Regions from separate parts of the Ruegeria sp. HKCCD7255 genome, predicted to be linked through region 1. Evidence: riboswitches for the same ligand, from Rfam matches in the RefSeq annotation. Region 1 holds a riboswitch; each other region holds the start of a gene.
What was found. Region 1 has a riboswitch for cobalamin ahead of GOX45_RS16470 (DUF1636 domain-containing protein). Riboswitches for the same ligand answer to the same signal wherever they lie in the genome.

Region 1 (9,763 bases):
GGCGGGCAATTGACCAAAGGCGGCTCCAAAGAGCGGTCCCAGAGCGCTTTCGCCCGGTTGTAGTGGCCTCCCAATGGGCGCGGGGTGCACGCCTTGCCAGATATCTGGCAGGTCACGGCGTGCGACGACCTGCGCCATGCGGCGCACTTCATCGCTACTGTGTTCTGAGAACCACCGCGCCAGCGCGATAAGATCATCAATGGCATTGCTCTCATCAACCGGCTTCCCGGTTTCGGCACCGTCCGCGCGGAGGATCAAAATGTCGGTGCCGGTTTCCAGTCGGATATCTGCCGAATCCGATGCCAGCAAGCGCTGCGGGCCTGCGTCGATAGCAAAACCGAACTTGGCGGGCAGGGCAGGCAACTCGCCCAACCGGTCAATCAACTCTTGCGCCAGCCGCGCCGTGCGGTCATGCGCTTTATAAAGCGGTGTCACCAGCATGTTGCGGCGCATCTCGATGCCTGGTTCTGCGTCCAGCAAGCCAAGCTCAGCCAATTCAACCAATAGCGACCGGTGATCCTTCTCCTGAACTCCGCGCAGTTGAAGGTTTGCGCGGTTGGTCAGGTCAATGGTGCCATTGCCAAACCGCTCGGCCAACGCACACAGCCCCAAAACTTGCTGCGCCTCCAGCCGTGCCAACCGAGGTCGCACTCGGACGACCAAACCATCGCCAGACGTCATCGGGCGATGCGCGCCGGGGCACCAGCCCTGGACAATCGGCGCGCTCACCCCAAACCCTCCAGATCGGCCCGGATCGCATTGCGGCGAGTGTTCCAAAGACCGGCGTCCAGAAGGGCGCGAAACCGATCCTGCATGGACTGATGCGCCCGTGGGTTTGCGTCTTGCAGAAAGGCATCCACCTCGGCATTGCCCAACGTGGCATCGTGGTAGAGATCGAAGAGATGCGGCGCCACCGTTCCCGACAGATGCGCGAACGAGGCCATGTGATCCAGGGTCGCTGCGATCTCGGCCGCACCACGGAACCCGTGCCGCTGCATTCCGGCGATCCATCCGGGATTTGCGGCGCGCGCGTGGACGACGCGGCTGATCTCTTCAGGCAAGGTCCGCGCGCGCGGGGTCTCGGGCTTTGTGTTGTCCAGATGGTAAAGCTGCACCGTTCCACCGGTCAGCGTTTTGGCCGCTGCAAACCCGGCCTCGTGCGTTGCATAGTCGTTGGCCAGCAATAGATCGGTCTCGGTCAGGTCTTGCAGGTGTACAAAGCTGTCGGCCTGCGCCACACGCTGTGCGATGCCGTCTTTGTCTTGCGCGATATGATCGCCTTCCAACGCGAATGAACTGGCCTCCAGCCATGCTTCCCCGGCCTGAACGCGGGCCTCGTCCGTGTAGGTTTCAGACAGTTGGGTCATGTTGACACCATAGCTGCCAGGGGCTGGGCCATAGACCCGGGCCGAGGGCGCATGACCGGCATAGGGGTTCCAATCCGGTGCTTCATCGCGTGCAGCCAGCGCTTTGATGGCCTGCCCGAACAGGGCTGACAGCGTGGGGAACACGTCGCGAAACAGGCCCGAGACGCGCAAGGTCACGTCCAGACGCGGGCGGTTAAGGTCGGTAATTGGCAGAACTTCAATTCCCGAAACCCGTTCCGAGCCCGCATTCCAGACAGGTTTGACCCCAAGCAGGTGCAGCGCCATGGCGAATTCTTCGCCCGCCGTTCGCATCGTGGCCGAGCCCCACAGATCGACGATCAGCCCTTTGGGATAATCCCCTTCCTCTTGCAGATGCCGCCGAACCAGTTCTTCGGCCAGTTTGACGCCTTGAGCATAGGCCGCGCGTGTGGGCACCGAGCGCGGATCGGTGGTGTAAAGGTTGCGCCCGGTGGGCAAAACATCGGTACGCCCGCGATAGGGGGAGCCTGAAGGACCAGCCTCGATCCGTCGCCCGGCCAGTGCGTCGATCAGCGCGTTGCGTTCAGCATGTGCGGATGGGGCAGGGTCGAAATCTCCGGTGATTTCCGGGATACGACCATAGATATGCAGCCCATCCCCGAACTGGCTTTCCTTGATGTCGCAGACAAAGCGGTCGATGCGGGTGATCGCCTCAGCGGTGCTGGTGGCCTGATCCAGGCCCAGATCCTGTTCCACCCCGATGGCTTGCGCCTCATCCCGGATGTCCTCTTGCAGCCGATCGCGGCGCCTGGGGTCCAGCCCGTCCGCATTCGAGAATTCATCCAGCAGCGATTCCAGCCGCACCATGCGATCCGGCGTGCCGCTGTCTTTCAGCGCGGGTGGGATATGGCCCAGGGTCACGGCCCCGATCCGGCGTTTGGCTTGCGCGGCCTCGCCCGGGTCGTTGACGATGAACGGGTAGATCACCGGCAGGTCGCCGACAAGCGCTTCGGGCCAGCATTCAGTGCACAGGGCAACAGACTTGCCGGGCAGCCATTCCAGCGTGCCGTGGGCCCCGATATGGATCAGCGCTTCCGCGCCCAAGCCTTTGCGCAGCCACAGATAAAAGGCGACATAGCCATGTCGCGGTGTGCGCGAGAGGTCATGATATTCGTCATCGCGCAGCGCGGGCGTGCCCCGTTCGGGTTGCAGCGCGACAAGCGCCTTGCCCCGGCGCAGCGCAGTGAACTGGAACGCGCCATTGGCAAAGGCCGGATCGTCCTCGGGCGCGCCCCAAACGGTTTGCAGTTCTGCGCGCAGTTGTTCCGGCAAAGCGGCGAGAGCGGTCGCATAATCTGCAAGAGGCCAGGATATGCGTGTGTCCAGCAAGCATTCTGCAATCGGGGCAGCCGGGGCTGTATCGTATCCTGCCGTTTGCAGGTCGCTCAGCATCGCTTCGGCCGAGGCCAGCGCGTCCAGACCGACCGCATGGGCCATCTGCCAGTCTTTGCCCGGATAGGTCGAAAGCACCAGTGCCGGGACCTGATCGGATTTTGGCTTGTCTTGCAGGTTCAGCCAACCGCACAGACGGTCAATTACAGCCTCGATCCGCTCAAGATCAGGTCGGTGCGCAAAGCGTGAGTATTCCAACTGCGGGTCACGCTTGCCGGGTTCTTTGAACGACACGAGCCCTGCGTTGATCCGGCCATCGACCTCGGGCAACACAACATGCATCGCCAGATCTGCCGGTGACAACCCGCGTTCCGCCTCGGCCCAGGCTTTGCGGCGCGACGTGGCGAGGGCCACTTGAAACACCGGCACATTGGCCGCGTCCAGAGGCGACGTGCCCGATGCGCCTTTGCCCGAGAATGAGGTGGCGTTGATGATCGCCGACGGGCCTAGGGCCACAACTGTCTCGCGCAGCCAATCCGCCGCGTTTGGTGCCTTGAGCGACGGGGCGAAAAGCCCGACTGCCTCAATCCCGCGTGCGCGCAGGGCGCGGATCAACGCCGCAATTGGGGCAGTGTCGGCAGAGGTCAGGTAAGCACGATAAAACGTAACCAGCACGCGCCGCGCATCACCGGTAAATGCCGTGTCCGCCGAGATCACGCCCCGATCCGGGCACCAGACACCGCAGTCGGGGATGGTTTTGGCCCCCATCACCGGACCCGCATAAAGCCCAGCGGCAAGTGCCATCTGCGCCAGCGCTGCCTGTGCCGCAACTTCGCCGCCTGTGTCACACAGATGCGCCAAACGGCGCAGGGTCGAGACGGGCAGGGTGGAATAGTCATCCAGCCGCGTATCCTCGCGCCCATCCGCCGGTAAGACCGCCAGTGCAATGCCTTTCGCCTGTGCCAGCGCCAGTACTTGCTGTAGCCCGTAAGACCAATAGGGAACCCCGCCGATCAGGCGGATCAGTATGCCCTTGGCACCTTCCAGTGTCTGTTCCACATAGGTGTCGACCGACAGCGGATGTTTCAGAGCCGTCAGATTGGCCAGCCTCAGGGTTGGCATATCCCCGTCAGGCCCGCCGCCGCGATGCCAGCCTGCCGCGAAAGCGCCCAGGTCACTGTCCGAAAAGGACAGCACCACCAGATCCGCCGGGCTCTGGCCCAGATCGGTCGGGGTCTCTGTCTCTTCGAGCCCGTGGCTTTCGCGAAAGACGACATGCATGGCTTATTCGGCAGCCTCGTTTACAGGCGCAAGGATAGCACGGATCTCTGCTTCTTTGATGTCGTCATGCTCGGCGATCACCACAAGGCGCGAGCGGCGGTCTTCGCCCGGTTGCCACGGACGGTCATATTGATGACGCACGCGCGCACCGACGGCTTGCACCAGAAGACGCATCGGCTTGCCCTGCACAGCGGCATAGCCTTTGACGCGCAGAATGTTCAGCTCGGTGGCCAGACGTTCGATTTTCGCCACCAGATCAAGCGGGTCGCTTTGTTCTGGCAACTCGATGATGATGCTGTCGAAATCGTCATGCTCATGATCGTGGTGGCCGTCATGATGCGATGGGCGCGCGTCCATGTCATCTTCGGCCGCGGCCTCAAGCCCCAGTACAACGCGCACATCCACAACGCCTTCGGCAACTTCGACCACCGGCAGCGGGCGCGGAGCCTCGGCGGCGATCACCGCTTTGGCCTTGGCCACGCCTTCGGGACCGGCCAGATCGGGCTTGGTCAGCAGGATGATATCGGCACAGGAAATCTGATCTTCAAAGACCTCGGACAGGGGTGTTTCATGATCAATCGAGTCATCCGCCAGCCGCTGCGCATCGACGGCCGCCACATCTGTTGCAAAGCGACCCGCAGCGACCGCCTCGGCGTCGGCCAGGGCAATGACACCGTCCACAGTGATTTTCGAGCGGATATCGGGCCAGTCAAACGCCTTGAGTAGCGGTTTCGGCAGCGCCAGACCCGAGGTTTCGATCAGGATGTGATCGGGGCGCGGCTCTAGCGCCATCAACGCTTCGATCGTGGGGATGAAATCATCGGCCACGGTGCAACAGATGCAGCCATTGGCCAGTTCCATGATGTTCTCGGCAGGGCAATCAGGGATCGCGCAGGATTTCAGGACATCGCCATCAACACCGACATCGCCGAACTCATTGACGACGACGGCCAGGCGCTTGCCCTGAGGATTCAGCATCAGATGCTTGACCAATGTGGTTTTGCCAGACCCCAAAAATCCGGTGATCACGGTGACGGGAAGCTTTTCAAGCGTGCTCATTTCAGGGCTCCAATCGGGGGAATACGTGCCGCACAGTTCTTGCGGAAATGCTCAGGACGCTCACGCCATTTGACCAAACCGTCTTTGGTCTCCAGGTATTTCGTGGCGCCGTCGACGATGGTCTCGACATGGTCGGTCTCGTTCAGATGTTCATAGACGAATGTCCAGCGATCGGGCCCGCCGCGCAAAACGATGGAACAGCCTTCGTCGCAGTTCGACAGGCATTCAACGGCTTTCAACGTGATCCCTTCGGGCAGATCAGCTTGCGCCAGCGCCTTGTGCAGCAATGCGCCGGGCCGTTCCGCGTCGTCCTCTATGGGCAGGCCGCGCCGACAGGTGGTGCAGACCAACAACTCGACCGGTACTGCCTCGGTCATATCTCTCATCCCCCCAGATCCTTTTCGTGGGGGACGGGGTTTCATGTGGGTCACGTCAGACCCCACTCCGGAACACCCCGTCCGGTTTCAGTCTTTTGTGCTGGCAGGTCTCCCGGCTTGCGGATGTCAGAGGCTGGCCTCTGTCGGATGTCCCACCTTCCCGGCCTAGGCCAGTGGCTTTGGGCACCCTCTCCGGTCACGGTCGCGGGGGCGGCTGCGTTTGACGGACGATCCGCTGACGCATTCCCTTTTCATCTGCTGTCGCAGACACCAACATATGGCTCATGAGGCACAGTTGACCCCGTTGTCAAGCGCGTTGCGCTAACAACAAGGCCAAGAGCTGAAAAGCGACTTGTGCGGGTCGCTGAGCGGCATGACGGGCTTTGCGCGCTGTGTTCGCCTGACCAAAACTGCAAACAGGGGAGCAGAGCTGAATGAAAGTAGGTTTTATCGGGCTGGGAAATGTGGGCGGCAAGCTGTCAGGATCGCTGCTGCGCAATAGCATTGATCTGACCGTGCATGATCTGAACGAAGATCTCGTGGCCGAGTTTGTTGCCAAAGGTGCAAAAGCCGCGGAAAGCCCAGCGCAACTGATGCGCGATTGCGACGCGGTGATCACCTGCCTGCCATCGCCTGCGGCCTCGGACGCGGTGATGCAAGAGATGCTGCCCGAAGTGGGGCCCGGCAAAATCTGGATGGAAATGTCGACCACTGACGAAGCCGAAGCCAAACGCTTGGGCGCACTGGTGATCGAACGGGGCGGCGCGGCTGTCGATTGCCCGGTTTCGGGTGGCTGTCACCGCGCGGCAACCGGCAATATCTCGATCTTTGCTGGCTGTGACCGCGAGACATTCGAGCGGATCCTGCCGTTTCTGACCACAATGGGACGCCGGGTGCTGCACACGGGCGATCTGGGCTCGGCCTCGGTGCTGAAAGTGCTGACCAATTATCTGGCAACCGCCAACCTCATCACATGTGCCGAGGCATTGGTCACTGCGAAGGCTGCTGGAATGGATCTGGGCACGACCTATGAGGCCATCAAAATCTCATCGGGCACGTCCTTTGTGCACGAAACCGAAAGCCAGGTGATCCTCAACGGCTCGCGCGATATCTCCTTCACCATGGATCTGGTGAAAAAGGACATCGGCCTGTTTCAGGATGTGGCGGATCGCGCGGGTGTGCCGCTTGAGATCAACCCTGTCATGATCAAGATCTTCGACGACGGTATCGCGCGATTTGGCGAACGCGAATTGTCGCCCAATATCATCAAACGCCTCGAGGAAGCCACCGGACTGGATATCCGCGCGGCAGGTTTTCCAGCCGAGATGGAAGACGATGAGCCAGAAGAGCCCGGTTACGAAGTGATCCCGCAAAACCGAACGCTTAGCCAGTAAACACTTGGCCACCAAACCCAACCGATCTGCGTGAAGCTGCGTTGGCGTATTTGAAAGGCTAGAACCGACCACGCTTGTAAGGATCAGCAAGGTCACCATGGTCACAAAGGAATGCTGCCTGAAACAAAGGCGGCATAAACGTGGAGTCCACCCGTTCGAAACCTGATCACGCAAACAGAACAGGGGCTAAAATACCATATTAGCCAAATTGTTATCCTGAGCCGTTTCTTAAAGGCTGATTAGCTTGCATACAGGCAATGAAAGCACTTTTGAGGTTCGCGTGATTTCCAAGCGTATCGACTATTTCAGTTTGGCGCTCTGCGCATTCGGGCTTGTTGGGCTCTGCGTTGGTGTTCTTTTGCCATTCACGCAGGCGTCGATTCCACCATTGATCGACTACCCCAACCATTTGGCCCGAATACATGTACTAAAGTCGCTTGCCGTTTCTTCAGAGTTCGAAGGCATATACGAGGCCGCTTGGGGGCCCATCCCGAACTTGGCCATGGATGCGATCACGGTCTTTGGACTTCCATTTCTGAACAGCGAAGCTGCGGGGTTTGTGTTTCTGCTTCTTGCGGTAGCGGTTTTTGTCGGAGGGTCTTTGACGTTAAACGCGACCCTTTTCGGACGCCTGCACATTGGGCTTGCTCTTCCGTTTTTGACGGCCCTGAACATCGTCTTTGCGTGGGGTTTTTTGAACTTCTACTTTTCCGTAGGTCTCATGCTGTTTTCCGTCAGCGTGCTGATCCAGGCACAAAGACGCGAAGCTCCGTTGTTGTATCTTGCACACTCGGTTTTGCTGGTCGCGCTCTATTTTTCACATATTTTCGGATACCTGTTTTGCCTCGCAATTTCATTTGCGTATCTGGTTAACGTAAACGCGTCACGCTTGCGTTCGCCTCTGGCGATCAAGAGTTTTGTGCGTTTTGCGTTCTGCGTGATTCCGTCGCTCGCGATCTTTGCCTTCAATCACTTTCTCTCGGACGCGGGTCTTGAGCCGATGCCTATGGGATCATGGTGGGGTGATCTGCACAACAAGGCGATGGCGTTCCTTGGGATCGGTCTGTTTCAAGGGGACGCGCCCGATTGGGCAGTCTGCATATTCGTGCTTGTGTTGTATCTGTGGCTCGGGCTTACAGGGCGCGTCAGTATCGCGCCAAGTATGCGTTTGGCACTGGGTGGGCTTTTTGTGGGGACAATCGGATTGCCTGCAGTTCTATTTGGTGTGTTCCTTGATGCGCGGGTCGGTTTGATATTCATGGCACTGCTTGTTGCCTCAAGCTGCTTTGAGGTGAAAAATACACGGATCAACACCGCCTTGGTCGCCCTGGCCGTGTGCCTTTCGCTTTTCAAAGGAATCTCAATCGCAGCCAACTGGAACGCGTTTTCGGAAAACGTAGACGAGCTGAAATCGGCAGTCGCGCAAATCACACCAAGGTCGAAGGTTATTGGTGCCTTTGACTTGCCAGGAAGCCGCCCCGAGCTGACCTATTCGACCCAATGGCGTATGGCCACCGGAGCGCGCAACATGCACCAGCCATCCGGTTTCCTTTCGTTTCGCAACATTGACAGTCTCGCGGTGATATTTGGCAATGCATTTGTACCGACGCTGTTCACCTATCCTTCGACACAACCAATAAGAACCGAACGGGATTTACTGCACCTGGACCCGATACGCCCCTCACGGGCTTTGACAACAGCGCTCCTGTTCGGTGTCCTGGATGAAGAGCACAGGCAAAACATTTTGGGGGTCGCTGAGGGGCGGAACGAGAGGATCTACTATGCGGAATGGCCGCAAGACTTTGACTATCTCATTGTCTTCGGCGCGCCCAAAACCGAACAGGCAGAGAACCTGCAGGTTATTGAAAACGGATCGTTCTTCAAAATTTACCGCATCAAAGCGCCTTCATAAGCGAATTGACCTCTCACAGAACGTGCCAACACCGCACGCAAGCCATCAGCCTGCAGCCCAGGTCAAGACGCACCGCAGCGTTTTGGCCTTTGGGCGAAGGCCAGAATGAGAACGAACCGGTCAAATCAACAGCTTTGGAATTCAAAGCTAAGCGGAAGCTGTCGGACGCAATTTCCCGACTTCGCAGCTTGCAACACGCGACTGGTGAAGATGGGGGAAGGAGGCCGTTTTTTATCCACTTCAATGAGGCGGGCGCGGACACCCTGCAAGGTTTTCGTGAGCAATGCCGAGGTTGGGAATCCGGGGCATCGGGATTGTTCAAAAGCCACATCGGCAAAATGCCTGGTCTTGTTGTTCGGGTGGCCAACGTTCTTGCCCACTTGGATTGGGCGGCATCCGAAGGCACACCCTATCCCTCAGAGATTGACGAAACCCATCGAAGGTGAGTACTTCGACGCAGAGGGCAAACAGATACCCACTGAAAAAGGCCCGCCGAAGAACTTCAGTGAAATCCTGGACAGCGCAAACATTGGTAGCTCGGTGTCAGATGAACGCGTTCCTATGAAGCGAGGAAAGGATGAAGATTATTTTGACTTTCAGGCTCGTATGGAGGCAACGGGGCGTGAGGTTGGGCGAAGGGCTGGGGCGGATATAACGCTGATGTTTGGCTTCAATTGGCTATGAAGCAAGCGCGCTACATAGGGGAACACTCTGGCAACAATCCTTGCAAGAATTGAGGTATTATGATACCCTTATCGCAAAGGAACGGGTACTGAAGGGGGGCAGCTTTTAAACGAAGTGGCGGCTCAACTGCTTAAGCCTTCTATTCGCTTTTGACATACTCCGGATAAAGCAAGTCTTGCAGCTCCGGCGTTAAATCATCGAAATCAAGATCATGCTTCAGCATGAATTGATCACGTCTCGAGTTCTGGGAAAACAAAGCCAGAATGTCGGCCTCAGTGGCCGTTGAGTTGCCCTCTTTTTGCTCGTCAACTGACCAAT
Region 2 (9,763 bases), on a different contig from region 1:
AATTCTTCCGGGATGCGCTGATGGTGTTGCTCGCCCGGCGCGGCCTGATCTGAAAACTGCAACTTAAGATCTGAAAGGCCCGCACGGTTGAAGCCGTTTCGGATGGCCTTCTCTGTCTGCGCATTGAGCTTCACACCGCCGCGACGGTAGCTGAGATAGTACGTGTCCCCTTCCCGTTGGATTTCGCCTTGGCACGACTGCTTTATATCCAACTCGATCCGTTTGGAGCCAATTATGAAAATCGGCAACTTCTCCCCGCTTTTCTTGCGATCATCCATGAAAGAAAAATGCCATGGTGGGGCACCGTCTTTTATCTTCTTCGGGACGGATTTGAATCGATCTTTGCGGCTTTCGCCCATTAACGCTTTTTGCAAGTTCATTTGCCTGCTCCAAAAAGTATCAAAGAATGTTAGCAGGTTAAGCTGCCATTTGCATAGTTACGACTGAATGTCTACGAATTGGTCGTTCAGAAAACTATGACAAATGTCACAATTTCGGATCCGCGCTGCAAATGTGGCCGATCTGGCTTGCGGCTGTGCTCACGCTTGCCGCCTTCCGTAGAGCCCTTTCTCACGAAAACAATTCAGCATGAGTATGAAATTCGCGCCGCGGAAGTCATTGAGGGCCTCGCACCTACGCTTGTCAGCGGATGCTGTTATCAGCAGCTGGGGCATAAAGGTGCAAAAAATTTAGGATCTTTCTGAATAGCCGAGCGGTTGCTGAAAAATAGACTCCCTTTACTTGCTCGCCCCATCCAATCCCCGCAGGGTAAAAGCACGTGCTTGGCCTAACAGAAGCCGCACAATCAAAAAAAGGGACAGAATAAAATGGCTTTTTTGGAATCAATCTTTGGCCTGATAGGCGATTTGACGTGGGGGTGGGCACTGATCCCGTTTCTCGTCATCTTCGGCTTGTTTTTAACCATAGCGACAAATTTCGTTCAGTTTAGGTATTTTAAACGCATGTTCCGCGTACTCAAAGCGGGCAATCAATCCGCAGATCCTAACACAATCTCTGCGCGCGAGGCATTGTTCGTTTCCGTCGGCGGCCGCGTCGGCGGTGGTAACATCGCCGGTGTCGCGGTCGCCATCACACTTGGCGGTCCGGGTGCTGTGTTTTGGATGTGGATGATCGCGCTTATCGGCATGGCGACCAGCCTCGTCGAATGCACCTTGGCGCAAGTCTTCAAGGAGAAACAGGAAGACGGTTCCTACCGAGGTGGTCCGGCCCGTATGATCATGCATGGTCTTGGCAAAGAGTTTAAGTGGCTCGCTGTCCTCTATGCGATTTGCTTGATTGCGGCCTTCGGGATCGGTTTTCCGGCGTTCCAAGGCAATACAGTGGCTGGTGCAGCTGAAAATTCCTTTGGCCTGAATCGCTTCATAACGGGCGCGATACTCACCATCGGAACTGGCTATATCGTCTTCGGCGGCATTCACCGGATCGCCAAGGCGTCGGATATCATTGTTCCGATCATGGCGCTTGGGTATATCGCCATGGCGCTTCTCGTCATCATCATTAACATCGCCGAAATTCCCAGCATTATTGCAATGATTGTGGGCAACGCACTGGGCTTTGAAGAGGCCGTCTCGGGCGGCATGGGCGCTGCAATCGCCCAAGGTCTCCGTCGCGGTCTCTTCTCGAACGAAGCTGGTCTTGGCTCGGCTCCGAACGTAGCAGCCGCCGCCGACGTGATGCATCCTATCAGCCAGGGCATCACTCAGTCGTTCTCGGTCTTTATTGACACTATCTTGATCTGTAGCTGTACAGCCTTTGTGATCCTGATGAGCGATGTCTATGTACCCGGCGCTGATGTAGATGGCGTGGTCCTGACACAAAACGCCCTTGTGGATCACTTGGGTGCCTGGACGCAGTACTTCTTGACGATCGCAGTCCTGCTTTTTGCGTTCAGCTCAATAATCTACAACTACTACCTGGGGGAAAACGCGTTGTCGTTCATGACACCGTCGCCCCAGGCATTGTTCGGGTTCAAGCTTGTGTTGATGGCCATTGTCTTCGTCGGCGCTGTCGCTCCGGGCGCAACGGCGATCTTCTTCTTCTCTGACCCGATGATGGGCGTCTTGGCCCTAGTGAACCTCTTGGCTCTGATGATGCTCTTCCCGATCCTACGCCGCGTACTTAAGGATTTTGACGAACAGCGCAAAGCCGGTGTGGCCCGCCCAGTCTTCAATCCAGAAGACTTCCCGGACCTCGAATTGGATCACTCGGCGTGGCACCACAAAGACCAGCAAGAAGCCTGATGCAAGGCAGTTGAGGCAAAAAGTCTGGGGAATCCCCTGGACTTTTTTAAACCTGCATCTGTCCAGTAAGAGGAGATGTGAAACAGAAAATCCGCGCTACGAAACCAACGACTCGCTGCTTTCCGCCCACACGCGGTCAACTGACAGAAAGACGCAAATGACGACTTCGAGCCCAAAATTGACCGTTGATGCAGATTGCACGGAGGTCCGCCTTCTTTGCAGACAACAAGCGCCACCGACCACGACGGGCTATTAATATTAAGAAGCGATGTACATGGAATTCAACCGGAGCCTTTCAAGTGACAGTCGCTGATCGATTTTGCACTGTTACGTAAAGCGGATAGTGCGGGGGAAGTTATGAAGATTGACGGAGAACGCCACTGTGGCGCGATTACGCAAGCGGCGGAGCTTGATCCCGCATTGGTTGGGATTTGTCATTGTGCCGGTCTTGTCAGATTAAATTGATCCGATACCGTTTCAGTTGCCTGTTCTTTTGTTTCGCGCCGCTCTGCAAAGTCTTTTTGTTTACAGATTAGTTTGTTGCGAGCTCTCGTTCGAAGCGAGTGCCAAGAAGGACGGCAGAATGTGATTCCTCTGACATTACCCGCCTGAGGCATCGATAAGTCTCTGCAGAGGTCTGAAACGTTTTTCTCACCTTCCATTAGTCTTAAGAGTATCTGCAGTCGCCCTGGATGAGCCATACGGTCGTCTCCTAGCCTCTGGTGATGCACACCCACCGGTACACTCGGTGTCGCACTCGAGATCGATGAGAGCCTCGAGAAGTTCACCTTTGCACGGCACGAGCAAACCGAAGTTGCCGAGGCTGAACTTGAAGGACGTCTCGACTGCATAGAAGCGATGATGATAGGCGGTTGATGACGCCCAAGAACAATAAAAAGAAAATTACATCCTCGGGGTTCGCTCCGAAACAATGTTCTCGATCGCATCCGCTAGGTGAACATCGGCTATCGCCAGGTCACCACGTTCCACACGAAGCCTGTGAGCTTCAGCCAGAACGTCACCGTGAGTTGCTCCTTCGGGTGGCTCAAACCGGTAACTCGCAAGTTCGATCCTCAAGCCCAGCGGGTCGTGAAAATAGATCGAGTTCATGAAGCCTCGGTCTTTGATCGGAGTGTGCTTGATGCCCCTTTCATCCAACCGCTCCTCAACTTGCATGAGGACCGAACGGGACACAGCAAATGCTAGATGATGAACCGCGCCGACTTGATCCTCGAGCAATCTGCCGGACGGCTTTCGATCTTCATTAGTGAACACGGTGATCGTCTGACCGTTTCCGGCAGCGAAGTACAAGTGACCCTGTGAGTAATCATCCAAGTTTGGTTGATCAAAGATAAGCGAAAACCCGAGAAGACCCTCCCAGAAGTCTATTGATGTCTGCCGGTCTGCACCTGTCAGGGTAATGTGGTGAATGCCCTGTGCCTGCAACTTGCGCATGTTGAGTTTCCTCCCCTTTGATGAGTTCGCGTCTCACCCAACCATTAAGTCCGCAAGCAAACCACGATAGCAACCGCACGTTTTCAGGTTGCAGCTTCCGTACTACCGAAAGCCTCCCCATCAACATCCCTCGACTCCCCAAATCACCTCCCGTGATCCATTGATTTCATTAGCTTTTCTGAGGCTAAAATCGACCCTCCGCAGGGGTCGGTAGGGAAATGCTGTTTTGAGGGTTCTGAGGGTTTCCACAAAGGACTCCAAATATGGCCAACGCTATCACAATTGGTGACGCCAAACGTCACTACCAAAAGCACACACCGCTGCACGGAAGAACTCGCCAGCACAAGGCAGACCTCGACGCAATCGCCAAGGCATCCGCTCCGATGACCAAGGCCGAGAACATGGTTTCCAAACGCCGTGACGAGGTGATCGACCGAAAGATCGGTGACATGCTCATGCGTCTCCAAGGACGCCGCACCCGGCATCGCTATGACCAGTCCGCAGTGATCGCCCTTGAGCATCTGACCGATGACCCATTCGACCCCAACACGCAACTGCCGATCTGGCGGGACATGTTGCGCCGGTCGAAAGGGACAACGCTTGGCAAAGCCGAGTTCTTTCGGGATGCCCGCGCGATCTTCCAGCAGCACTCAATGTTCAACCCAGCGGCTCAATGAGATCGCACAACCAAAGGACCAACAACATGACATCAAAGACCAACCCCACAACGGGACCGCTGACCGACGAGACCGAAAGCTGGAAGCGAACCCTCTCGATACTCGCAGGTCTCCGTCAGATCGCTCAAGAAATGCGAGACGAGGCTGAACAGATCGAGACAGCCCACCCGAACCAGATGATCAAGCCAGGATACGGCGAGCGGGCTGAGATCGTAGCCATCCTAAACAAGACCTACGCTTTCATATCCACAGACATCCGCAGGGTCGCAAGAAGTAGCGGGCTGACTATGCCGGAGGAACTGAAATGAGCAACTCAAAGTACAAGGGTCACTTGCAACTTGACCTGATGCGTCTCCGCGAGAACCTCTCCGCAGCCTACTGTGAGGTGTTGACCGCAGGCACTTCGGGTGCAGCCTTCGTCCTCCAACAACCGTCAGGAGCCGTCTACACGGACCGTCCTGGTGCCTGGACGTTTGACCTGAGTTCCGCTCGAGGCTTCCAAGCAAAATCAAACCACATTCTCGGTGCAGAGATCGTTCCGTTCGAACATGCCCGCAGGGTCATGAAAACCAAGCTCCGAACACAACTGTCGCAGATCGATGGGTTGCTCGGGATAACCAAGGACGCACCGAATGGCAGACTTTGAAGTAATCCCCCAAGAGGCCATCGATAAGCTGGTCGCCAACCCAACAGTAGCCCCCGCGTTTAACTCAGTGTTCGGCGCGGGTCGCGCTGAGGAAAGGCTCACGTAAGGCGGAACCGTGAGTTGTTCCCGGCGAATGCTGGTGGGGCGTCGGATGTTCGAGGTTTTGCTGAGAGAGTGACCTAGAGAGAACTTAGAGGGAGCTGCTTAGGCCCCTTCCTTTTTCGTCGGGCAAGGGCACTTATCTGACCAGCAACGCATCCGCAAAGAACAACTCAATGACCGCTCCGAGCCAAACCCATCAAGTTGCTGCGAAGCTGCGAAAGTCAGGTATCCGATGTTGGACCCGGTTATGAGAGATGGCTTTGGTGAAGATGTGCTGCCGTACCTGCAATCGACTTCGGCGGCTCACCAAGTGTTTGCGCAGCATCGGATTTAGGCGGCCCGCAGCTACTGGAGCCGCCCTGATTGTTAGACTCAAGCCGGGTGGTATAGCCGACGCGTAAACACACCGCTTTGCTTGCTGTCACGAAGAAGCTTCGCGCCAGCCAACACTGCCAGGTCAGCAATGGGTTCAACCAGAACCACCATCAGGTAAGCTGCGCCGAAGCTTCCAACGGCGGCCATGTTCTCGGCTCCGAAGCCTTGGCCATAAAACGCCCAGAATGCCACCCAAGCAATCACACCACCTTGGTAAGCAAGTGAAAGCTTGAATACTTCGCCGTAGCTACAATCGACGTAGGCTTTTTGCTCAGGGATGATGCGTTTTGCCAAGGCGTCGATGAGGAACAGCGGGAACAACAGCGTTGTCACGTTCACGAAGTACATGGGCATGTCGCTCGGCGCAAACAAAGCACCTTGGACAAAAAGCCCACCCGCAAGACCAATTGCTGCGGGTCCCGCACCAAGCAGCAGCAGTATCGTGGTTCCCAATATGAAGTGCACCTCAGAGATGCCAACCGCAAAATGCGGGAACACCTCGAAGAACAAAAACACCGTAGCCACAGCCAGCACACTGCGTACCCCGAATGAAATCACCGAGTGCGACTTCAAATCGTCGGCCACCAGCTTGAGGGAATAACCAGCGGCGGCGGCGGCCGTTCCGTAGGCAAACACCATTTTCGCGCCGTCTACGACGCCCGGTTCAATATGCATATTCAGTCTCCTTGCCGTCCTTCCTGACGACATTTGATGCCGAGAAACTCGGCGGTTGCTCTAGCGGCAGGTCTCCTGGCTTGCGACTCAACGCGCTCCCGAGCCTTCCCAACACAGTGTGTCAGTGGTGCAATTCCGGGTTTGCTCACCGCTTACAGTTGCAGGGGCAGCCGAGGATTCTCACCTCGTTCCCTTTTCAGTCGGAACGAACCATCCCGACCACCGCATCGCATCCTATTCACGCGCTTTCCCGACGAGTCAATCAAAACGCTGACGCCTGACAAAACAATATCCTTGCTCTGGCTCAATTTGGCGTCAGGAGTTTCATTCCGTTAGGCACTAACCTGTTGATGGAGCTTGCTATCACGCCGCTCCGCCAGAGCTTGGCGCACGATTTGTACAGATGATGACAAAAACAAACCCGCCATGATCGTCGCTACGATTAGGTCAGGCCATCCTGTGGCTGTGCCCCAAACGCCGAGAGCGGCAAACATCACTGCCACGTTCCCTATGGCATCATTGCGGGAACAAAGCCAGACGGAGCGGACATTCGCGTCTCCATCTTTGTACCTGACGAGCAGAAGAACACTGGCAAGGTTTGTAAGCAGTGCAAGGAACCCCACCATTCCCATGATTTCAGCCTCAGGAACGCCGACGTAGAACACCCGATATACGGTCGACCCGAATACCCATGAACCCATCAGAAAAAGGCTGAGGCCTTTGGCTAGGGCAGCATTTGTTCGCGCTCGGATTGAAGCGCCTATTACAGCCAGAGAAATGCCATAGGTGAGGGCATCCCCCAAGAAGTCGAGTGCGTCGGCCTGTAGTGCCTGAGACTTCGCATAATGCCCGGCGGTCATCTCGACCACAAACATCGTGGCATTGAGTGCAATGACGATCCACAATCGCCTTTTGTAATCATCTGAAACGCCGTCAAACTTCGCGTCGTGTCCGCAACATCCTGACATAAGGAAACCTCTTTGAATCTGTCTTTAGCATAGTGTAGTTTCTCTAGTGGCTAGAGGTTCAAGAGGTAATTTGATGTTTTCGATTGGTGACCTGTCCAAGCGCACAGCGGTCAAGATTCCGACCATCCGCTATTACGAAGAGATGGGCCTGCTTTCCGCACCAGAACGCACTGAAGGCAACCAACGGCGCTATGATGCGGCTGGGTTGGAACGCCTTAGCTTCATCAAGCATGCGCGTGACCTTGGCTTCTCGATTGAGGCGATTTCGGAACTGATCGAGCTTCAATGCCACCCAGATCGTTCATGCCAAGCCGCGACGGATATCGCCATCTCACAGCTTTCCGAAGTCAGGGCCAAGATCAAACGGCTAAGGTCACTTGAAAAAGAGCTGGTTCGGATTTCCAAGGGTTGTGACGGCGATGGCGTGTCGGAAGACTGCTATGTTCTGGCTTCTCTAGCGGATCACAAGCTTTGCAATCACGAGCATTAACCCGAAATCAGACTTTGGCGTTGACGTAGCGAATTGGAGCTTTGCCCGCCCCGCAGACCTTGATGAGTCATGCGGCGAAGGTCCTGAGCGAGCCCGAATTCACCGATGCTGCAACGTCGGCCAATGTCTGCTACGCAAGGCTCTGGAGGTATTTTGCAATGCTCAAAGGTGCCGTATTGTACGCAAAAGACTTGAAAAAACTGCGTGCTTTCTATCTCGCGATTGGCGGCAAACAGACCGACGGGATCGACGGTGAATTTGCGGCCATCTCGAATGCCGATACCGAACTCATAATTCTGCAGGTTCCACAGACAATTGCACCACAAATTGTCATCGAAGACCCCCCAGTGGTGCGTTCCGGCACGCCTATGAAACCAATAATCAGCACCATTTCCATTGCTGATGTGCTCGAAATACTGCCAGAGATCGGTGGCAGGCCGGTTCCAGATATGAAGCAATGGAAGTTCCGTCAGAACCTTGTTCAAGACATTGTTGATCCTGAGGGCAATGTCGTTCAGCTTTGGCAGCCGGAAAGCTCTTGAAGCGGTCATTGATGCAGAGACTTCGTATGGCAGCTCCGTCCGCATAGCTGACTTTGCGTATTACCCAAGCGGGGAGCGCTCATCAGGAAAGTGATTGAGGCTTACCGCAAGGCCGCTCAAGGCGACGTTCATCCTCCGCGAACTCATGAACCATCACCGCAGTGACGTCAGATAGGGAAATATCTCCGGCGAAGTCCTTGAATTGCTCAAGGGCGTGTTCTGCTTCGCGCTGAGTCTTGATCGTGCTGTACGGATTGGTCTCAAGGTACTCCCTAGAGGCGCTGGCGAGGTAAACTGTTCCCGGTGCAACCTTTCGCTCGGTGCCGCCAGCCTTCCACTCTTGGTAGACCTTGAGAGCTTCTATGGCCTGCTCGTTGACCACCTCTACAGCAACGTCGTTTTCTTCATTCTCCCCGTATTCGAGGTTTTTGTGGTATTTGATGAGGTCCTCAAGTTCCCCGATGTCCTCCATACGTTGAACCTCGTCGGCGTCACCGATCCAACCGAGTAGATCACTGATCACGTCGCGCGGATCAGGCTTGCAGTTGTCCAGTTGGCTATAGAGTTCGGCTGAAAGGTTGTGCTGCCTACGCTTGGCATCGGCCAAATCACTAGTGCCGGTAGACTTCTTGAGTTGCTTCCTGCCATTGAAGTGCTGGCGAAGCTCAGCAGGGATTGTGAGAAGTACGTAATACTTGCCTTTGTTTAACGCCAAGGTTGTCGCGGGGTAGTCAAACACCTGTATCCTCCAAAGTATCCTCCGTGAGATACTCCAAGTATCTAATTTATTGAGAAAAAATACAATAAGGATGTGTGGAGGCGAGTACCGGAATCGAACCGGTGTACACGGATTTGCAATCCGCTGCGTCACCACTCCGCCAACTCGCCTTTGTAAATGAAATCAATCACTTGCTGTGGTGTGGTGGGCGTTCTAGCAGCTTTCCGTGGGAACGTCCAGAGCTTTGAGGGCAAAACCATTCGGTTGCAGTGAAATCGGGGTTCATGGCTCTGGATTTTGCTTGACCAACGCTTTGGTGGTCGTGGCCCGTTGCCGCAGCGCTGTGGATATGGCAAAAGCGCGAAAACAAGGGAAACAGAAAGACCGATCCCATGACAGATTTCGCAGCCCGACGCCTGACAATGGTCGACACCCAGATTCGTCCGTCCGATGTCACGAAATTCCCCATCATCGATGCCATGCTGAGCGTCGAGCGTGAGAAATTCGTGCCCGATGCGCTGCGTGAGGCAGCTTATGTCGGAGACCTGACCGATCTGGGGCAGGGGCGATGCCTGCTGGAACCGCGAACACTGGCAAAGATGCTGGATGCATTGAATATTTCCAATGACGAAGCGGTGTTGGATGTTGGCTCGTGCTATGGGTATTCTACGGCGGTGGCCGCACGCATGGCGCAGCTTGTTGTTGGCGTCGAAGCAGATGAAGCCATGGCTTCTGAGGCGCAGACCGTGTTGATGGAAACGGGTGAAGATAACGCGATTGTCCATATCGGACCTTTGGAACAAGGTGCGGCAGAGCATGGACCGTATGACGTGATCCTTGTTCAAGGCGGGGTC
Region 3 (9,763 bases), on a different contig from region 1:
ATGAAGCTGTGCTATTTCGCGCAGTCGGCCGGGTCGGTTCCGGGTTCGATCTTTGCAGAACGGCTGATCAGTAAAATGCCGGGAATGAGCCGTGTTTATTATATGAACTCGGGTTCTGAGGCGAATGAGAAAGCCTTCAAAATGGTGCGCCAGATCGCGCACAAGAAATACGGTGGCAAGAAAACCAAGATCCTGTACCGCGACCGCGACTATCATGGCTCTACCCTGGCCACGATGTCAGCAGGTGGGCAGAACGAGCGCAACGCGCAATATGGCCCCTTCGCACCCGATTTTGTCCGCGTTCCGCATTGCATGGAATACCGCAAGCATGAGCTGGACGGCGCACCCGAAGAGAACTTCGGCGAATGGGCGGCAGATCAAATCGAAGAGGTCATCCTGCGCGAAGGCCCCGACACCGTGGGTGCCCTGTGCCTCGAGCCGGTGACAGCGGGCGGAGGCGTGATCGAAGCGCCCGAAGGCTATTGGCCGCGTGTGCAAGAGATCTGCAAGAAATATGACATCTTGTTGCATATCGACGAGGTTGTTTGCGGTGTAGGTCGTACCGGCACCTGGTTCGGCTATCAGCACTATGGCATCGAGCCCGATTTTGTGACCATGGCCAAGGGTGTCGCCTCGGGCTATGCCGCGATTGCGTGTCTGGTGACCACCGAAGAGATCTTTGACATGTTCAAAGACAATGCGGACGATCCGATGAACTATTTCCGCGACATCTCGACCTTTGGCGGATGCACCGCCGGACCAACCGCTGCGATCGAGAACCTGAAGATCATCGAAGATGAAAACCTGCTGCAGAATTGCACCGTAATGGGCGAACGCCTGATGAGCAATCTTCAGGGCCTGATGGAAAAGCACGCGGTGATCGGCGATGTGCGCGGTAAAGGCCTGTTCCAAGGTGCCGAGTTGGTGGCAGATCGTTCGACCCGTGAGCCTGTGGACGAAAAGCTGGCGCAGGCGGTTGTGGCGGATTGCATGGCGCAAGGTGTGATCATCGGCGTCACTAACCGCTCGATCCCGGGCCGCAACAACACGCTGTGTTTCTCGCCTGCACTGATCGCGACAGCAGATGATATCGACCAGATCACCGACGCTGTGGATGGGGCGCTGGGGCGTGTGTTCAGCTAACGCTGCAACTGAAACCAAAGTCAGAAAGCCGGGCCCAGCGCCCGGCTTTTTTTGCGTTCAGCGCATGGTGTTCCGGCTTTTGAACAGCAACAGAAATACAAAGACCGACCCCAATGAGGTCGTGACAATGCCGACCGGCAATTCCTGTGGAGACAACATAAGGCGGCTGAGGATATCTGATACGGTCAGCAACATGGCGCCGACCAAAGCTGCTGTCGGCAGCAATTGGCGATGCAGCGGGCCCACTATGCCCCGCGCGATATGGGGCACCATAAGACCCACAAACCCGATGACACCTGCAACGGAGACGAACATTGCCGTCGCCAAAGCGGCAACAAAGAACATCTTGAACCGAACCCCTTGCACCGGCACGCCCAATGTGGCGGCGGTCAGATCTCCGGTCAGCAACGCATCCAGCCAGCGGCTGCGATAGAGGGAATAGGCCAGGATCAGACCCAGCCCCGCGCAAACCAAAGGAAACGTTTCCCACCGGGCCAGTCCCAGCCCGCCCAGCATCCAGAAAATCACTGAATGCGCCGCGCGGTTGTCGCCGGAAAAGATCAGATAGTTGGTGATTGCCGAAAACAGAAACGACACCGCCAGACCCGCCAGGATCAACTTTTCCGGAGCGCTGGTGCGTAGGCCATGGACCAGTGCCAACACAATGCCCGAGGCCACAAGCCCGCCGCAGAACGCAGCCAGAGGCAGTGTCCAGATACCCAGAATGTCGCCCGTGACAGTGATGACAAACACCGCACCGGCCGCAGCACCCGAAGACAGACCAAACAGAAATGGATCGGCCAGATCGTTACGCGTGGTCGTCTGAAGGACTACCCCCACGATGCCAAGCCCAGCTCCTATGACCGAGGCAAACAAAGCGCGGGGTAAGCGCAGGTCAAAGACAATACGGTGCGTCGGCGACATCTCTGAATCAGAAAGTCCCGCACCTTGCCGGATTGCCGCCCAAACCTCGGAAACAGGAATGGGCGTGGTGCCATAGGCCGTAGACACCATCAAAAGGGCGGCCAATAAGACCACCCCCAAAGCAAAGACAAGGCCCGTGCGGGTCATGTCAGTTCAGGCTCGGGTGCATGGCCTTCGCCATTTTCGAGATCGCATCGATATTTGCTGGTCCCGGTGTTAGCTCTTCATAACGCAGGCCGATCCAACGCGCGTTTTTCACCGCATCGACCTGCGACATGACCGGATGGTCCTGCAAAAACTTGAACGTATCCTCGGCGCCGTTACCGGTTTGATAGTCCAACAGCACAAGAAATTCAGGATTCGAAGCAGCAACCGCCTCCCACGAGGTGCGACCCCAGCTGGTGTCCAGATCATGGGTCACGTTTTCACCACCCGCAGCAGTGATCATCGCGTCAGGAATGGCGAATTTACCGGCGGTGAACGGTGCGTCTGCAGGACCGTCCAAAAGGAAAACACGGGGTTTTTCCAAGTCGGCGGTCTGCGACTCGATGGTGGCCAGTTGGTCTTTCCAGTCTGAAACCAGCGCCTCGGCCTTGTCCTCGACATGCATGACCTGCCCAAGCCGCAGCACATCGTCAAACAGCAGATCCATGCTGGCCTGCGGGCGATCGTCGTGCAGATGCACACAGCTTTCGGTCAGAATCATGGTCTTGATGCCAAAAGGCGCCAAAGTGTCAGGCGTCACCTCTCCACCCGGTCGCATGCCATAGTACCAACCGGCGAAAAACAGATCTGGCTCGGCCGCAACAAGGTTTTCGACAGTGGGGTATTTTTGCGCAAGCTCGGGGATGTCTCCGCGCTGCGCGTCAAAATCGGGGCTGGTCTTGTACCAACCGGTAATGCCAGTCAGACCCACGATCTTGTCCTGCAATCCAAGCGCAAAGGCCATATCGGTCATGTTCATGTCATGCACGACCAGCCGTTCGGGTTGCTTCTCAAAGACAAGCGGCTCACCGCAATTGTCGACGGTAACACCCTGCGCCACCGCGCTGGTGGCCATGCCGGTTGCAAGAAAAGCCGACCAGATCAGTCGTTTCATCAATTCGTCCTTTTGTTCGATATGGTAGTTTTACGGATGTCGAGCGCGGGGATCACGCGGCCTTCGTACTGAAAACTCAGGTAATCCACGCCAAACGTGTCTTGAACATGATCCGAGGTCAGAACCTGATCGACAGGGCCAAACCCGGTCATGCGGGTCGATTTCATCAGTGCCACATGAGTGGCGAATTCCGGGATCAGCACCAGGTCATGTACGATCATGACAACCGTGATGCCCAACTGCGCCACCAGAGACAACATGCGCCCCTTGGCGTCTGGGTCCAGATGGTTGGTGGGCTCATCCAGAAACAGCAGCGACGGCTTTTGCGCCAAGGCACGCGCGATATGCGCTCGCTGACGTTCTCCGCCTGACAGCATGGCCATGCGTTTCTCCGCCTGTCCTGCCAGCCCCGTCAGATCCAGAATCCGGTTGATGTCTTCGGCATGTTCTGCGGCAGAACGATCCGCCCGGATCGGGATCTGACCCAATGCAATGTAATCGCGCAGCATCAAGCGCCCGTCTGGCAGCTCTTGCTGGCCGACAACCGCAATGCTGCGCGCCCTATCCATCGCAGTCATGGATTTGAGGCTGCGCCCGCTCACATGCACATCGCCCAATGCCAAAGGCACCGCACCGCACAGCAAGTTCAACAATGTGGTCTTGCCGGCGCCGTTTGGTCCGGCAATGGCAAGGATGGCACCTTCCTCAAGCGCAAAAGTCACGTCCTGCAGCAAAACATCACCGTTCAACGCGTAGTATTCCAGGTTCTCGGCAACCAGAAAGGCGGGTTGTGTCATTGCAGCACCCCCTCTCCGATCCGGGGTAGGCGGGCGAGCGTTTTGTGTAGCAGCGCCTTGGGCCTGTCGGTGGCCTTCGTCCAGCCATCTGCGCTGATATGATATTGCCGCGCAAAGGTAAGCAGGGCGGCGATGTCATCATCGCTTTGGATACTACCAAAGAGATACTGCGCCTTGTCTGTGGCTTGAAACCCGACGGTGCATGGCCGCTCACAGCCAGCCATACAAGACACGTGCCGAATGGCGAATCCATTCGGCAAACTGCTGACCTCTGCAGCGATTTCGGCGCTTACCGCAGCTCCACCGTCACAGGTCGAGCAGATCAGAATGAAGTGATCAGGATTGGCAGTCATTTGCCGTCTCGCTTGTTGCCAAACGAGGACGGAAGGTATCAGTCGTATTGCTGCACGCTGAACGCGCCATCTTGACCTCCTTCCAGGGCACCCCGCCCCGGTGTGGTTGCATCAAAGATGGCAGGTCTCCTGACTTGCGGGTCATCGCTTGGCCGTCCTTCCCGATCCGATGGATCAGTGGCTGATTGGCTTTGCTCACCGCTTACAGTTGCGGGGGCAGTCACGGACTAGGTGGCTTCGTACACCGCACCGTGTTCCCTTTTCATCCCTTGGGCGGACCCGCAGGAACCATCACAATCTGAGTGCCTGAGATCGCAAAACGCGTCAACCGGATTCGACAGGGCACAAAAATTTGATCCACCCGATCTCACAACAACCCGCCAGAGCGTGATCGGGGTTTATTGGGCGTCAGCGCGGGTCATCCCCACCTTTGTATCAAGCCCCCAAACTGGGCCGATGAAAGGAGACGTTATGACACGTTCAATTTCCAAGTTACTTCCTGCCCTGGTTGCGCTAGTTGCCGGCTTCGGGCCGCATATGGCAACCGCGAATGACGCACACCATCCCCAAGGAGCGGTCTACAAGATCATTCAGGCAGGTAACGCTCATGTGCCTCAGCTCTCTTCGCCAGCTGTCCACAAGCACTATGCTTATGTTGCGCAAGCGGCGAAGGCCAAACCGGCGGCGCCGGTTGTAAAGGTCAAGACACTCAAGAAAAAATCAGTTGGGAAGAAGTTCCTGTTCAAACATTATGGCTATAATCCGTACCAGCCTCGCAAGTTCCGCGGCCATAGCGGACATGTGGTCAAGAAGAAACCCAAGCATCATGGCAAGGTGCATCACAAGGGATTTCGCAGTCAGCACTTTTTTGCGCCCCAGTACCGCTACCGCTGAAGCCAGAAAGGTCGGTTTAGCCCCCCCTTAGGCGCTGCATCAAGTAAACTTCAGCGCCTTCGGGCACTGGCTCGGACAGTCCCGAGGCGATGATCCGGCCATTGATCGCGATTGAGACGCCCGCATCAATAGGCGCCTGCAATTGGGGGTAGCGACGCACAAGCTCGCGCAATATTTCGCCCGTCGTCGTGGCGTCGACTTCGACAACCTGCTGGCCCCCGGTCAATGACCGGAGACCTGACCAAAGGTTGACTTCAACCATCCTGCTTCAGCGCCGCCAGAATACGCGGCGGTGACATGGGCAGCTGGCGCATCCGTACACCCGCTGCGTGCGATACCGCGTTGGCGATGGCCGCCAAGGGTGGCACGATCCCGGTTTCTCCGACACCGCGCACTCCGTAAGGGTGGCCAGGGTTCGGGACCTCGACAATCACGGTATCGATCATCGGAAGATCACTGGCGACAGGGATGCGGTAGTCCAGGAAGATCGAGTTCTGCAGGCGACCATCGTCGCCGTAGATATACTCTTCGTTCAGCGCCCAGCCGATACCTTGCGCAGCGCCCCCCTGATACTGGCCTTCCACATAAGCCGGGTGGATCGCCTTACCCGCATCCTGGATAACGGTATAGCGAGAAACGCTGGTTTTGCCGGTCTCGGGGTCAACCTCGGCGTCAACGATGTGAATGCCAAAGGATACGCCCGCACCCTCGGGTGTCGCCTCGAAATGGCCCGATATTGGACCGCCCGTCGAACCCATGTTGGCCGTGATCTCGGCCAGCGGCAAAGGATCGAAATCGCCCGCATTGGGGCCCGACGGAACCGCGCAGCCGTTTTCCCATTTGACTGCATCTACCGGGATGCCCCACTTGGCCGCTGCCCGTTCGCACAGTTTTTCGACCGCATGTTTTGCTGCCTTGATGGTCGCCAGACCCGACGCGTAAGTCACGCGTGAGCCGTGGCTGACATCATTGTATCCAAGCGTGGCGGTATCCGCGATAGTCACCCGGATATTCTCGTAGGGAATGCCCAGAACCTCGGCCGCCATCAGCGCCATCGACGCGCGTGATCCGCCGATATCGGGCGTGCCCACCATGACCTGAGCCGAACCATCCTCGGACAAGGCGAGCGACACACTGGTTTCGCCGCCATGGTTGAACCAGAACCCGCAAGAAATCCCGCGTCCCTGCCCCGGCTTCAGAGGTGCCGAGTAATGCGGATGCGCCTTCGCGGCCTCTAATGATTCAACCAGACCGATCTGTTCATAGGTCGGGCCATAGCTGGCCTTGGTGCCCTCATGGGCTGCGTTTTTCAGGCGGACATCGATGGGATCAAGATCCAGTTTCTTGCACAGCTCGTCGATCACCGATTCAACAGCAAAAGCCCCCATAGGCGCGCCCGGGGCGCGATAAGCCGCCTGTTTCGGGCGGTTGGCCATCACGTCATAGCCGACCTGACGCACATTGGTCAGGTTATAAGGTGCAAAAGCACACATGGCGGTCATGTCACCCGGTGCGCCCGGGAACGCACCGCCTTGCAGACGAAAAATGCCTTCAGCCGCCGTGATCGTACCATCCTTTTTCATGCCGATCTTGACGTCCATCGACGCCGAGGCCGTTGGCCCCGTAGCGCGGAACACTTCGGACCGGGACATCACGATCTTGACCGGACGGTTGGCCTTGCGGCTCAGCGCCAGAGCGACAGGTTCGATGAATACGGTTGTCTTGCCACCAAACCCACCGCCAATTTCCGAAGCGGTCACCCGCAGTTGCGAAGTCTCGATCCCCAACAGCGCGGCACAGGTCTTTTGCGCGATCCAATGGCCCTGAGTGGTGCACCACAACTCACCTTTGCCATCCGCACCCAACTGCCCCAGACAGGCGTGTGGCTCGATATAGCCCTGATGGGTCGCCTCGGTCACAAAACTGTCTTCGATGACCAGATCCGCCTCGGCAAACCCGGCCTCGACATCTCCGTGCCCGCTTTCGTGGTACCGCACGACGTTTGGGTGCATCCCTTCTGGAACCGAATAATCCGCGGCGCCTTCGCGGATCACTGGCGCGTCGGGGGCCATGGCTTTGTCCACATCAGTGACATGAGGCAGCACCTCATATTCCACCTCGATCAACTTTACCGCATCGCGTGCAGCCAAAGCCGACGTGGCCGCAATGGCAGCAACCGCGTGCCCGTCATACAGTGCCTTTTCCCCGGCCATGACGTTTTCCAATACGTTCCAGAATTCGCCTTCCAGCCCGGGCTTGAAGGGAACCTCGGCGAAATCGGCACGGGTGACGACAGCTTTGACGTCCTTATGTGCCTCGGCCTTCGATGTATCGATGCGGACAATCCGCGCATGGGCGTGGGGTGAGCGCAGAATGGCGCCGTGCAGCATACCAGGGGCCGACATATCCGCACCGAACTTGGCACGACCTGTCACCTTGTCCAGACCATCGGGGCGGTCAGGGCGCGTGCCGACAAAGGTGAAACCAGATTTGCGATCGTCGAGTGCCATTACGATGCCTCCCGCAGGTCAGCTGCCGTGTCCATCACGGCGCGAATGATCTTGTCATAGCCGGTGCAGCGGCAGAGATTGCCTGCCAGCCAATACCGGGTTTCTTCTTCGGTCGGGTTAGGATTCTTTTCCAGCAGCGACTTGGCCGCAACCAGAATGCCCGGCGTACAGATACCACATTGCAGGGCAGCGTATTCGATCATCTTCTTTTGCAGCGGGTGCAAAACGTCGCCATCCGCGATGCCTTCGACCGTTTCGATCTGCTTGCCCTCAGCCTCGACCCCCAGCATCAGGCACGAACACACCAGACGCCCATCAACAGTGACCGAGCACGCGCCGCAATCACCCGTGCCGCAGCCTTCTTTAGCGCCGGTCAGGTTCAGCTTGTCGCGCAGGCAGTCCAGCAGCGTTTCGCGGGGATCACACAGGAACTCGACCTCGTCGCCATTGACCTGAGTTGTTACGTGAAACTTGCTCATGCTTTTTCTCCCTTCGCGCGGGCATAGGCGATTTTCGCCGCGCGTTTGGCCAAAACTCCGGCGACCTCGGTGCGGAACGCGATAGTGCCGCGCTTGTCGTCAATCGGGTTGCAGGCCGCCGAGGCCGCCTCAGCCAGCGCCTCCAGAGCGGTGTCATCGAGCGTGCTGCCGATGATCGCCTTGGCGCAGTCTTCCACCAAAAGAACGGTTGGGGCCACGGCCCCCAGACAGACCCGTGCTTCGGTGATCGTGTCGCCGTCAAGGCGCAGGTTCACGCCCACACCCACAACGGCAATGTCCATTTCGGTGCGCGGAATGAACCGCAGATAGGCGTCGCCTCCGTTTTCGCCACGCGCCGGGATATGCACGGCGGACACCACCTCACCCTTGGCCAGGCTGGTTTTGCCCGGTCCGGTGGGGATGTCCTCGACAGCCACGGTGCGCGCACCATCCGGGCCGGTCACAGTCAGCGTCACACCTGCCGCAACCATCGCCGGGACCGAATCCGCAGCGGGCGAGCCGTTACACAGATTGCCGGTCAGCGTCGCGCGTCCTTGCACCTGGGTCGATCCGATCAGATCCATCGCCTCGACCACACCGGGCCAGTCCTGCCCCAAGGTGGTGTGTTCGCTCATCTCGGCGCCCGTTACAGCAACGCCAAGGGTCCAACTGCCATCCGCATTCTGCTCGATGTTGCTGACACCCTCGATTTTCTTGATGTCGATCAGCGTATCCGGCGTCACCAGGTCCGAGCGCAGCTGCACCAACACATCGGTGCCACCCGCCAAAAACCGGGTTGTGCCCGTCGCGTTGGCAGCCAGAGCGGAAGCCTCGGCAAAACTGGCGGGACTGTGATAATCCATGAAATTACCTCGTACCTGTATATCAGGGGAAATTGGGTTCAGCGGGGACGTTAGTTCAGGCCTCGCCCGGCGTCCATGGGGGGAATGGCAAAAATTCACCCTTCTGTTTCCGGGCGCGGTCCACGTCTCTTTCGTGTGGATCACATCCGTTCGGGTCTGATCAAACAGCCACTCTCGCATCAGATCCACAAGTTTGGGTTGCCGTGGTTTTTCCGGGGGCCCAACGTAAAAGCCCGTATCACTGATCATGGCCTGCCCCTACGCTTTGAGCAACCTTCCCTATGCCAGGTCTGAGGCAACCAGAGCTTCCTTGCCCTCAACCCACAACCGTTCCAGATACAATGGCCATCCCGATGGGCCGCTATGGGCGCATCTATGACGAGATCGCGTCGATCGTCGCAATGCTGGCCAATGAGGGCGGCGGGTATATTACCGGGTAAAACATAAGGGTTGATGGCGGCATCACCCGTTCGGTCTGAGTTCAAAACCGTGCCTTGATCAGATGCGTCAACGCCGCGCCGGTTTCGAAATAGGCGCGGCGCAGGCCGGTCCAGCGCTCGGTATGCTTTGCTACTGCAGGTACAGGCAAAAGCGCGGGGTCATCGCGCAGAAGGCTCTGCGCCGCCAAACGGCCAAACACAGTCCCCGGCCCGATGCCGCGCCCGGAATAGCCGTGGATCGCAAGGGCGTTTGGCCCAAGC

Region 2: linked by a shared signal. The riboswitch ahead of GOX45_RS03740 (energy-coupling factor ABC transporter permease) and the one ahead of GOX45_RS16470 (DUF1636 domain-containing protein) in region 1 are both predicted to bind cobalamin.
Region 3: linked by a shared signal. The riboswitch ahead of GOX45_RS17600 (DUF1636 domain-containing protein) and the one ahead of GOX45_RS16470 (DUF1636 domain-containing protein) in region 1 are both predicted to bind cobalamin.

What each region holds. Positions count from the first base shown of each region.
Region 1 is NZ_WQAG01000010.1:1,605-11,367, reverse strand. Features, by position in the region: gene cobG (precorrin-3B synthase) at 1-729, opposite strand, end outside; gene cobN (cobaltochelatase subunit CobN) at 726-4,019, opposite strand; gene cobW (cobalamin biosynthesis protein CobW) at 4,023-5,078, opposite strand; gene GOX45_RS16470 (DUF1636 domain-containing protein) at 5,075-5,455, opposite strand; cobalamin riboswitch at 5,540-5,745, opposite strand; gene GOX45_RS16465 (NAD(P)-dependent oxidoreductase) at 5,890-6,849, shown strand; gene GOX45_RS16460 (hypothetical protein) at 7,094-8,761, shown strand; gene GOX45_RS16455 (hypothetical protein) at 9,185-9,445, shown strand; gene GOX45_RS16450 (hypothetical protein) at 9,585-9,763, opposite strand, start outside.
Region 2 is NZ_WQAG01000002.1:544-10,306, forward strand. Features, by position in the region: gene GOX45_RS03705 (hypothetical protein) at 1-380, opposite strand, end outside; gene GOX45_RS03710 (sodium:alanine symporter family protein) at 828-2,261, shown strand; gene GOX45_RS22285 (ArsR/SmtB family transcription factor) at 2,696-3,208, opposite strand; gene GOX45_RS03720 (VOC family protein) at 3,165-3,716, opposite strand; gene GOX45_RS03725 (hypothetical protein) at 3,980-4,393, shown strand; gene GOX45_RS03730 (hypothetical protein) at 4,420-4,701, shown strand; gene GOX45_RS03735 (hypothetical protein) at 4,698-5,039, shown strand; gene GOX45_RS03740 (energy-coupling factor ABC transporter permease) at 5,514-6,191, opposite strand; cobalamin riboswitch at 6,239-6,433, opposite strand; gene GOX45_RS03745 (cation transporter) at 6,524-7,159, opposite strand; gene GOX45_RS03750 (helix-turn-helix domain-containing protein) at 7,233-7,649, shown strand; gene GOX45_RS03755 (hypothetical protein) at 7,712-8,191, shown strand; gene GOX45_RS03760 (DUF6538 domain-containing protein) at 8,274-8,930, opposite strand; tRNA gene GOX45_RS03765 (tRNA-Cys) at 9,006-9,079, opposite strand; gene GOX45_RS03770 (protein-L-isoaspartate O-methyltransferase) at 9,302-9,763, shown strand, end outside.
Region 3 is NZ_WQAG01000011.1:64,555-74,317, forward strand. Features, by position in the region: gene GOX45_RS17580 (aspartate aminotransferase family protein) at 1-1,143, shown strand, start outside; gene GOX45_RS17585 (iron ABC transporter permease) at 1,201-2,214, opposite strand; gene GOX45_RS17590 (ABC transporter substrate-binding protein) at 2,216-3,166, opposite strand; gene GOX45_RS17595 (ABC transporter ATP-binding protein) at 3,166-3,963, opposite strand; gene GOX45_RS17600 (DUF1636 domain-containing protein) at 3,960-4,316, opposite strand; cobalamin riboswitch at 4,418-4,624, opposite strand; gene GOX45_RS17605 (hypothetical protein) at 4,788-5,210, shown strand; gene GOX45_RS17610 (MoaD/ThiS family protein) at 5,227-5,436, opposite strand; gene GOX45_RS17615 (xanthine dehydrogenase family protein molybdopterin-binding subunit) at 5,465-7,720, opposite strand; gene GOX45_RS17620 ((2Fe-2S)-binding protein) at 7,720-8,199, opposite strand; gene GOX45_RS17625 (xanthine dehydrogenase family protein subunit M) at 8,196-9,062, opposite strand; gene GOX45_RS17635 (FAD-binding oxidoreductase) at 9,544-9,763, opposite strand, start outside.